2 regions of the Blautia sp. ZXY-1-C6 genome follow, and region 1 is predicted to be linked to the other one. Evidence: a T-box and tRNA genes for the amino acid it is inferred to sense, from the RefSeq annotation. Region 1 holds a T-box; the other holds one or more tRNA genes.

Region 1 (4,883 bases):
AAGCAATGGAAGAAGCACAGAGATGCTTAGGCTGTAAGAAACCGAAATGTGTGGAAGGCTGTCCTGTATCCATTAATATTCCTGGATTTATTGAAGAGATTAAAGAGGGAAAGATCGAAGAAGCATACAAAGTGATCGGATTATCCTCCGCACTTCCGGCTATCTGTGGACGTGTATGTCCTCAGGAATCCCAGTGTGAGGGTAAATGTATCCGCGGAGTCAAAGGTGAAGCTGTTTCTATCGGTAAGCTGGAGAGATTTGTTGCTGACTATGCTCTGGAACATGATATCAAACCTGTTGGAGCAGAAGTTAAGAACGGACATAAAGTTGCAGTGATCGGTTCCGGTCCTTCCGGACTTACCTGTGCAGGTGATCTTGCAAAAGCTGGTTATGATGTAACTGTATTTGAAGCTCTTCATGAACTTGGCGGTGTTCTTGTTTACGGTATTCCGGAGTTCCGTCTTCCGAAACAGAAAGTTGTTAAGAAAGAAATTGAAAAAGTTAAAGAATTAGGTGTTAAATTCGAGACTAATGTTGTTATCGGTAAATCCACAACAATCGATCAGCTGATCGAGGACGAAGGATTTGAAGCTGTATTTATCGGATCAGGTGCCGGACTTCCAATGTTCATGGGTATCCCGGGTGAGAATGCAAGCGGTGTATTCTCTGCCAACGAATATCTTACAAGAAGCAACCTGATGAAAGCTTTTGATGATTCTTATGATACACCGATCGCAGCAGGAAAGAAAGTAGCAGTTGTAGGCGGTGGTAATGTTGCTATGGATGCTGCCAGAACAGCTTTAAGACTTGGTGCTGAAGTACATATCGTATACAGAAGAAGTGAAGCAGAGCTTCCTGCACGAGCAGAGGAAGTTCATCACGCAAAAGAAGAGGGAATCATCTTTGATCTTCTTACTAACCCGAAGGAAATCCTTGTAGATGAGAACGGTCATGTAAAAGGTATGAAGGTTGTCAAGATGGAACTTGGTGAGCCGGATGCTTCCGGAAGACGTCGTCCGGTTGAAATTCCGGGATTTGAATATGACATGGATGTAGATACAGTTATCATGTCTCTTGGTACTTCCCCGAACCCTCTTATTTCTTCTACAACAAAAGGTCTTGAAGTCAATAAGAGAAGATGTATCATTGCTGAAGAAGAAACAGGTAAGACATCTAAAGATGGTGTATATGCCGGCGGTGATGCTGTTACAGGTGCAGCTACTGTTATCCTTGCCATGGGTGCAGGTAAAGCTGGTGCCAAAGGTATCGATGAATATCTTAAAAATAAATAATGTAAATGGTACTTGACAGATTTTGACGTCTGTGGCATGATTACTAGTGTTGATAATCATGAAAAGCTTAGAAGGTGTTTACAGGGATTTATTTTCCGTCAGAGAGAGGAAGCCATCGGCTGGAAGCTGCCTCAGGTTCAGATATTTCCTGAATTTCCCACCGGAGCCGCATTTCTGAATGACAGTATTTACTGAGTAGGAAATGACGTTACTGCGCGTTAAGCAGACCGAGAGCCTGTAGAAAATGCAGGAAGCAGGGTGGTACCGCGGATATTTTACTCCGTCCCTTTAGTGGGACGGAGTTTTTTGTTTGCTAATTCTGCTATTATAACATGAATTGCGAGAACTGCTTTTGCAACGGAGCGATTTGTGGCTATCAAGTCAGAGTCAGATTTTACGTTACTGTTCATTCTGTTCTCAGTAACGATTTTTCTTCTCTGACATTATGACATAAAGGAGAAAGAGAACATGGATATGAAAGAAAGACTTCAGGAACTGGCTGAAGCAGCCGGAAAACGGATCAGTGAATCCGAAGGTCTGGAAAAACTGAACGAAGTACGTGTGGCATACCTTGGTAAAAAAGGTGAATTGACTGCAATTTTAAAGAGTATGAAAGATGTTGCACCGGAAGAGCGCCCGAAGGTTGGACAGCTTGTAAACGAAACAAGAAGCAAGATAGAAGCACTTCTTGATGAATCTAAACAGAAACTGGAAGAAGCAGCACGTGAAGAGAAGATGAAACAGGAAGTGATTGATGTGACTTTACCTGCAAAGAAAGCTAAAATCGGTCACCGTCACCCGAACACCATCGCCCTGGAAGAAGTAGAGCGTATCTTTATTGGTATGGGTTATGAAGTAGTAGAGGGACCGGAGGTAGAGTATGCGGATTACAACTTTACTAAACTGAATATTCCGGAAAATCATCCGGCACGTGATGAACAGGATACTTTCTTTATCAACGATTCTATCCTTCTTCGTTCCCAGACTTCACCGGTTCAGGCACGTACTATGGAGAAAGGAAAGCTGCCGATCCGTATGATCGCACCTGGTCGTGTATTCCGTTCAGATGAAGTAGATGCAACACATTCTCCTTCTTTCCATCAGATCGAAGGTCTTGTTATTGACAAGAACATCACTTTTGCAGATCTTAAGGGAACTTTGCAGGAGTTTGCACAGGAATTATTCGGACCTGAGACAAAAACTAAGTTCAGACCACATCACTTCCCGTTCACAGAGCCAAGCGCAGAGGTGGATGTATCCTGTTTCAAGTGTGGTGGTAAAGGCTGCCGTTTCTGTAAAGGTTCCGGCTGGATTGAAATCCTTGGCTGCGGTATGGTTCATCCGAATGTATTAAGCATGTGCGGAATTGATCCGGAAGAATACACCGGATTCGCATTTGGCGTAGGTCTTGAACGTATTGCACTTCTGAAATATGAGATTGATGACATGAGACTGCTCTATGAGAATGATATCCGTTTCCTGAAACAGTTCTGATGAAATGACTGTCTGAAACAACAGAGCTATGCAGCCAAGAGGAAATTTCTGTCCGGGAAAGCTGCTATAAGTCTGAGCTATAATATAGAAAGAGGATTAACAAAATGAATACTTCATTATCTTGGATTAAAATGTATGTGCCGGATCTTGATGTGACAGCACAGGAATATACAGATGCCATGACACTGACAGGAACAAAAGTGGAAGGCTTTGAAAAACTGGACGCAGATCTGGATAAGATCGTGATCGGTCAGATTGAAAAAATTGAGAAACATCCGGATGCGGATAAACTGATCATTTGCCAGGTGAATATCGGAACAGAGACTGTACAGATTGTTACAGGCGCTCCTAATGTAAAAGAGGGAGATAAGGTTCCTGTTGTTCTTGACGGCGGACGTGTTGCCGGTGGACATGACGGAAAGAAAACACCGGGTGGAATTGAAATCAAAAAAGGAAAACTTCGCGGAATCGATTCCTATGGTATGATGTGTTCCATCGAAGAGCTGGGAAGCACAAGAGAAATGTATCCGGAAGCCCCGGAATACGGAATCTATATTTTCCCTGAAGACGCTGTTGTAGGCGAGAGTGCGATCAAGGCACTGGGCTTGGATGATGTTGTCTTTGAATATGAAATCACATCCAATCGTGTTGACTGCTACGGCGTACTGGGAATTGCAAGAGAAGCGGCAGCTACGTTTAATGAGAAATTCTGTCCTCCTGTTGTAGAGTGTAAGGGAAATGATGAAAAAGCTTCTGACTATGTAAAAGTAACGGTAGAAGATCCGAAACTTTGTCCACGTTACTGTGCAAGAGTCGTAAAGAATGTTAAGATCGGACCATCTCCGAAATGGATGCAGAGATGTCTGGCTTCCAATGGAATCCGTCCGATCAATAATCTGGTAGATATTACAAACTATGTAATGGAAGAATTTGGTCAGCCAATGCACGCATATGATCTGGACAGGATTGCAGGAAAAGAAATCGTTGTACGTCGTGCAGAGAATGATGAGAAATTTGTAACGCTGGATGGACAGGAACGTACCATGGATGATCAGGTACTGATGATTTGTGACGGTGAGAAAGCAGTTGGTATTGCCGGTATCATGGGTGGAGAGAATTCTATGATCACAGACGATGTAAAAACTGTTCTTTTCGAGGCTGCATGTTTTGATGGAACAAATATCCGCCTTTCTTCCAAGAGAATCGGTCTGAGAACAGATGCTTCCGGTAAATTCGAAAAAGGTCTTGACCCGAACAATGCGCAGGCAGCTATCGACAGAGCATGCCAGCTGATGGAGGAACTTGGAGCAGGTGAAGTCGTAGGTGGAATGGTAGATATCTGCAATGAAGTAAGAGAACCATCCAGAGTTCCTTTCAAACCGGAGAAGATTAATGCTCTTCTTGGAACTGATCTGACACCGGAAGAAATGCTTGCTTATCTGGCAAAAGTAGAACTGACCTATGACGAAAAAACAAATGAGATCGTAGCTCCTACTTTCCGTCAGGATATCCATTATGTAGCTGATGTTGCAGAAGAAGTTGCAAGATTTTTCGGATATGATAAGATTCCGACTACTCTGCCTACAGGTGAAGCTACAACAGGTAAGCTTCCGTTTAAACTTCGTATTGAAGCAGTGGCACGTGATATTGCGGAATATTGTGGTTTCTCTGAAGGAATGACCTATTCTTTCGAAAGTCCGAAGGTATTTGACAAATTAAGACTTCCGGCTGACAGTAAGCTCCGTCAGGGAATCGTGATCAGCAATCCTCTGGGAGAAGACTACAGTGTCATGAGAACAACTACTTTAAACGGTATGCTCAGTTCTCTGGCTACGAACTATAACAGAAGAAATAAAGATGTACGTCTCTATGAACTTGGTAATGTATATCGTCCGAAAGCACTTCCTCTTACAGAACTTCCGGATGAGCGTATGCACTTTACACTTGGTATGTATGGAAACGGCGATTTCTTTGACATGAAAGGTGTATGTGAAGAGTTCTTTGAGAAAGTAGGAATGAGAGATAAAGTAGATTATGATCCAAACAGCGGAAAGACTTACCTTCATCCCGGAAGACAGGCAAATATGGTTTATGATG
Region 2 (4,883 bases), on a different contig from region 1:
ACTGTCAGTCTGGAATGTTCCTGTATACCATGAGCCACAGAGAAGCATACCTGCTGTCTCCTGATACATTAACTGTTTTGCCTGTCCGTCATCTTCGCTTAAGGAGTTTACGCCATCCGGGAAGTATCCGTTGTTAACCCACTCCTGAATCTTCTCACCTGCTTTGATGAAGCAGTCATCTGTGAATTTGCCGGTTCCTGCAACTGCATTCTGGAATGGTTCCAGTCCGCCATAACGTGCTGCCAGAGACATGAAGTACATGGAACCTGTCCATTTGGAACCATTAGCAAGTGCAAAAGGTGTAATTCCGTTTTCTTTTAATGTTGCACAGATATTTTCCAAATCAGCTAATGTCTTCGGTTCTTCAAGTCCGTACTGTTCAAACATATCTTTGTTGTAGAAGATACCTGCCAGAGAAACATTCAGATATGGGATTGCATATACATGTCCGTTGTAGCTTCCCTGTTCAATAGCTGCATCCAGAAGTTTATCTTTAACATCGGACTGATCAAGAAGATCATCAATCGGCTGAGCAAATCCGGAATCAATATATTCATACATCGGACCACCGGACCAGCTTGAGTACATATCAGGACACTCACCGGAGCTCATCGCGATAACAAGTTTTTCCTTGTATGTATCGTTCTGGATAGCTACCTGATTTACAGTATAGCCTGACTCTGTTTCTTTGTTAAACTTGTCTACTGCTGCAGTAACAATATCTTTGTCCGGGCTCTCTACCGCAATATTCCAGTAAGTAATTTCTTTGTCGTCAGCTGCAAATGCAGTTGTCTGCGCTGCCATCGGTACCACCATAGCTGCTGTCATGGCAAGTGCCATAATCTTGTACATTCTTTTTTTCATTTCTTGTTTCCTCCTTTTTTATTCACTTTGTATATTTAAGTGTATTTATCATAGCATTCCATTCACATAATGCCCATAAAATATTCTGTCCAAAATCTATAAATTTCTGTCTTTCCGTTTTCTGTGTGCAGAAAATTATAGATATCTGTACTGGAATCTTTCCAAAAATGTCTTCTGAGAACCAGCAAAAATTGCTTTCAAATTTTAATTTTTTTATTATTTTTTGACTATTTTTCCATTATTTGCTTTAATATAAAAAGGAAGTCCCACCTACTGCTCATTACATTTTACAATTAAAGCAGAGGACTTACCTGATTCAGTTACCCTTTCAATCTATAGGAGGTCGTTTACATATTATGAGAAATTTTGAATATTATACACCAACACAGGTTCTCTTTGGCAAAGATACCCACCTTCAGGCAGGTTCCCTGCTGAAGAAGTATGGAGCAAAAAAAGTTTTGATCCATTATGGAGGTCAGAGTGCTGTCCGTTCCGGACTGATTGATGAGATCACTTCTAATCTGAAAGAAGAAGGTCTTGAATACATCACCCTGGGTGGTGTCATTCCTAATCCACTTCTTTCCAAAGTCCGCGAGGGAATCGAATTATGCCAAAAAGAACATGTAGACTTTATCCTTGCTGTAGGAGGAGGAAGTGTTATTGACTCTTCCAAAGCCATCGGCTATGGCGTTGCCAATCCGAACAATGATGTCTGGGATTTCTGTCTGAAAAAAGCTGTTCCAACCGGCTGTCTGCCCATTGGTGTCATCCTTACAATTGCAGCTTCCGGAAGTGAAATGAGCAGTTCCAGTGTTATCACAAATGAAGAAACAAAAGAAAAACGTGGATGTGCAAAGACAGATTACTGCAGGCCGAAATTTGCCATCTTAAATCCACGTCTCACCTACACACTCCCACAGTATCAGACAGAAAGCGGATGTGTAGATATCCTCATGCACACCATGGAGCGATATTTTGTAAATATTGAAACTATGGAGATTACAGACAGCATCAGCGAAGCTCTGATGCAGACAGTCATTTACAATGCCCGTATTCTTATGAAAGAACCAGACAATTACAGCGCCAGGGCAGAAATTATGTGGGCAGGAAGCCTTTCCCACAACGGTCTGACCGGATGCGGTACAGGTGGTGGTGACTGGGCATGCCACCAGCTTGAACATGAACTGGGAGGTGTCTACAATGTAACTCACGGAGCAGGTCTGGCAGCTATCTGGGGAAGCTGGGCACGATACGTCTACGAGGTGAACCCTGAACGTTTTGCTCAGTTTGCCACCAATGTATTTGACATTCCATGTGGAACTGATTATAAAGAAACAGCCCTTGCAGGAATTGAAGCAATGGAAAATTTTTTCCGGTCTGTAGAAATGCCCACCAGTTTACATGAACTGGGTCTGGATCTCACAGATCAGCAAATTCATGATCTTGCATTCAAATGCAGTTTTGAGGACACTCGCACCATTGGAGTCTTTAAACAGCTCAATATGAGAGATATGGAAAAAATCTACCTTATGGCAAGATAAAATAAATTTTTGTTATAATTTTCTCTTTTTTCGCAAAAATCATAAAAATTACTTGCATTCAAACAATCAATATGCTATTATAAGGTTTGTGATACACAACAGTTCACAGACCAAATGCCCAGATAGCTCAGTTGGTAGAGCAGAGGACTGAAAATCCTCGTGTCGCTGGTTCGATTCCGGCTCTGGGCATTTTTTATTTTCTTTTTTGCTCACGGCTGGTTAGAAAAAGCCTGGGCATTTTTTATTTTCTTTTTTTGCTCACGGCTGGTTAGAAAAAGCCTGAGCATTTTTTATTTTCTTTTTTTGCTCACGGCTGGTTAGAAAAAGCCTGAGCATTTTTTTATTTCATTTTTTAATATTGTCTTCTCTCACTTTCAGCAGTATAATTTTTCCAGAGTATGTTTGAAAAATGCTTTCCGCAAGATGTGCGTCACAATTTGTGGGAATGATTTTTCAAACACGCTCTAGAGTGTGTCTGAAAAAGGCTTTCTGCAAGATGTGCGTCACAATTTGTGGGATATTTTGCCCGGATGAGGGCGCCGTAGCGGGCTACGGCAACTGAATTCGGGTGAAATATCCCGCAAAGTGGGGCGTGCAGATTGCGGGAATGATTTTTCAGACACGCTCTAAGACTATCATGAAATTTTGTATCAATATCATCACAATTTTCCCAATATTAATACAATATTTTATTGAAGCAATATTTCACATAAGAAAGGAACTAAACTCATGAGTGACTTTAAAGTCGAGACTAAATGTCTCCATTCCGGTTACACTCCGTCTAAGGGTGAACCATGCGCACTCCCGATTTATCAGAGTACCACTTATAAATATGATACTACTGATGAAATGGGACAGCTCTTCGATCTTAAGGCAGAAGGATACTTCTATACCCGTCTGCAGAACCCCACAAATGATGCTGTAGCAGCAAAAATTGCGGATCTGGAGGGTGGTGTTGCCGCTATCCTTACCTCTTCCGGACAAGCTGCCAACTTCTATGCAGTCTTCAATATCTGCGAAGCAGGTGATCATGTTGTGGCGGCTTCTACTATTTACGGAGGAACCTTTAACCTCCTGGCTGTTACCTTCAAAAAGCTTGGCATTGACTGCACTTTCGTTGACACCGATGCTAGCCCTGAAGAAATTGCAGCTGCCTTCCGCCCTAATACAAAGGTACTTTTCGCAGAGACCATCGCAAACCCGGCCCTGGTAATTCTTGATATTGAAAAATTCGCAAAGGTTGCTCACGAACATGAAGTTCCGCTTATTGTAGACAACACCTTCGCTACTCCTGTAAACTGCCGTCCTTTTGAGTGGGGAGCTGATATCGTCACCCATTCCACAACCAAATATATGGACGGACATGCTGTGCAGGTTGGCGGAGCTATCGTTGACAGCGGTAACTTTGACTGGGATGCCTATGGACATAAATATCATGGACTGACTGAACCGGATGAATCTTATCATGGTGTTATTTATACTAAACAGTTTGGAAAGAAGGCTTATATCACAAAGGCAACCTCTCAGTTAATGCGTGACCTGGGCTCTATCCCGTCTCCTACAAACTGCTTCCTGTTAAACCTGGGACTTGAAACTCTTCCTCTCCGCGTGGAACGTCACTGCTATAATGCACAGAAGATTGCCGAATTCCTGAATGCCCATGAGAAAGTATCTCATGTAAACTATGCAGGACTTCCTGATGACAAATACTATCCACTTGCTCAGAAATACATGAACGAAGGCAGAACCTGCGGCGTTATCTCCTTTGAACTGACAGGAGGCCGAGAAGCTGCAGTCCGCTTTATGGATAGCTTAAAGCTTGCCACCATCGCAACTCATGTAGCAGCTTCCAAGACCATGATCCTGCATCCCGCAAGCCATACTCACCGCCAGATGAATGATGAACAGCTTGCAGAAGCCGGCGTATCACCGGGAATGATCCGTCTCTCCGTTGGTATTGAAAATGTTGAAGACATCATTGCTGACATCGAACAGGCATTAAAAAACGCATAAAAGATAATTTCAAAAAATCCGAAAGAACTTCTGAAATGATCACAGATATAACAGATCATTTCCAGATTCTTCCGGATTTTTATTTTCAGGTCAAACGGATATTCTCAATCCGCTTTGCTACTTGATTCGGTTAAATTCTTTCTTATTTTCTACTTTAACAAATAAACATCTGTATAATATACCCCTTTGTCCTCCCCTTCCTGATGGGTAGCAACATAAATATCTATACAATTATGTTTAATCGCACCACCACAGTCCTCTGCAACATAAACCTGTCCATTGATCACAACCTTAGATCCATATGGAATCTGTGTAGGGTCCACCGCAATCGTACGGTTTGTCGTAGCAGTCACCCCTGTAGAAGTAATGCCATTTGCCCAAGGGCCACAACAAATACTGCAGGGACAATAATGAGTAATCTTAAAGGTTCCCAGCGGAACCAGTGACGCATCTGAAGACACAGCT

What was found. The T-box of region 1 lies ahead of pheS (phenylalanine--tRNA ligase subunit alpha). A T-box ahead of a tRNA ligase gene usually reads a tRNA of that ligase, here a tRNA-Phe.
Region 2: it has a tRNA-Phe gene. The T-box ahead of pheS (phenylalanine--tRNA ligase subunit alpha) is inferred to sense a tRNA for this amino acid. The anticodon was not compared.

Annotation. Positions count from the first base shown of each region.
Region 1 is NZ_JBWJVQ010000274.1:1,694-6,576, reverse strand. It holds gene gltA (NADPH-dependent glutamate synthase) at 1-1,292, shown strand, start outside; T-box leader at 1,352-1,583, shown strand; gene pheS (phenylalanine--tRNA ligase subunit alpha) at 1,767-2,786, shown strand; gene pheT (phenylalanine--tRNA ligase subunit beta) at 2,891-4,883, shown strand, end outside.
Region 2 is NZ_JBWJVQ010000150.1:20,384-25,266, forward strand. It holds gene AC075J_RS06425 (extracellular solute-binding protein) at 1-864, opposite strand, end outside; gene AC075J_RS06430 (iron-containing alcohol dehydrogenase) at 1,221-2,405, shown strand; tRNA gene AC075J_RS06435 (tRNA-Phe) at 2,522-2,594, shown strand; gene AC075J_RS06440 (DUF6783 domain-containing protein) at 2,751-2,855, opposite strand; partial or broken gene AC075J_RS06445 (DUF6783 domain-containing protein) at 2,836-2,964, opposite strand; partial or broken gene AC075J_RS06450 (DUF6783 domain-containing protein) at 2,923-3,138, shown strand; gene AC075J_RS06455 (O-acetylhomoserine aminocarboxypropyltransferase/cysteine synthase family protein) at 3,135-4,418, shown strand; gene AC075J_RS06460 (3D domain-containing protein) at 4,568-4,883, opposite strand, start outside.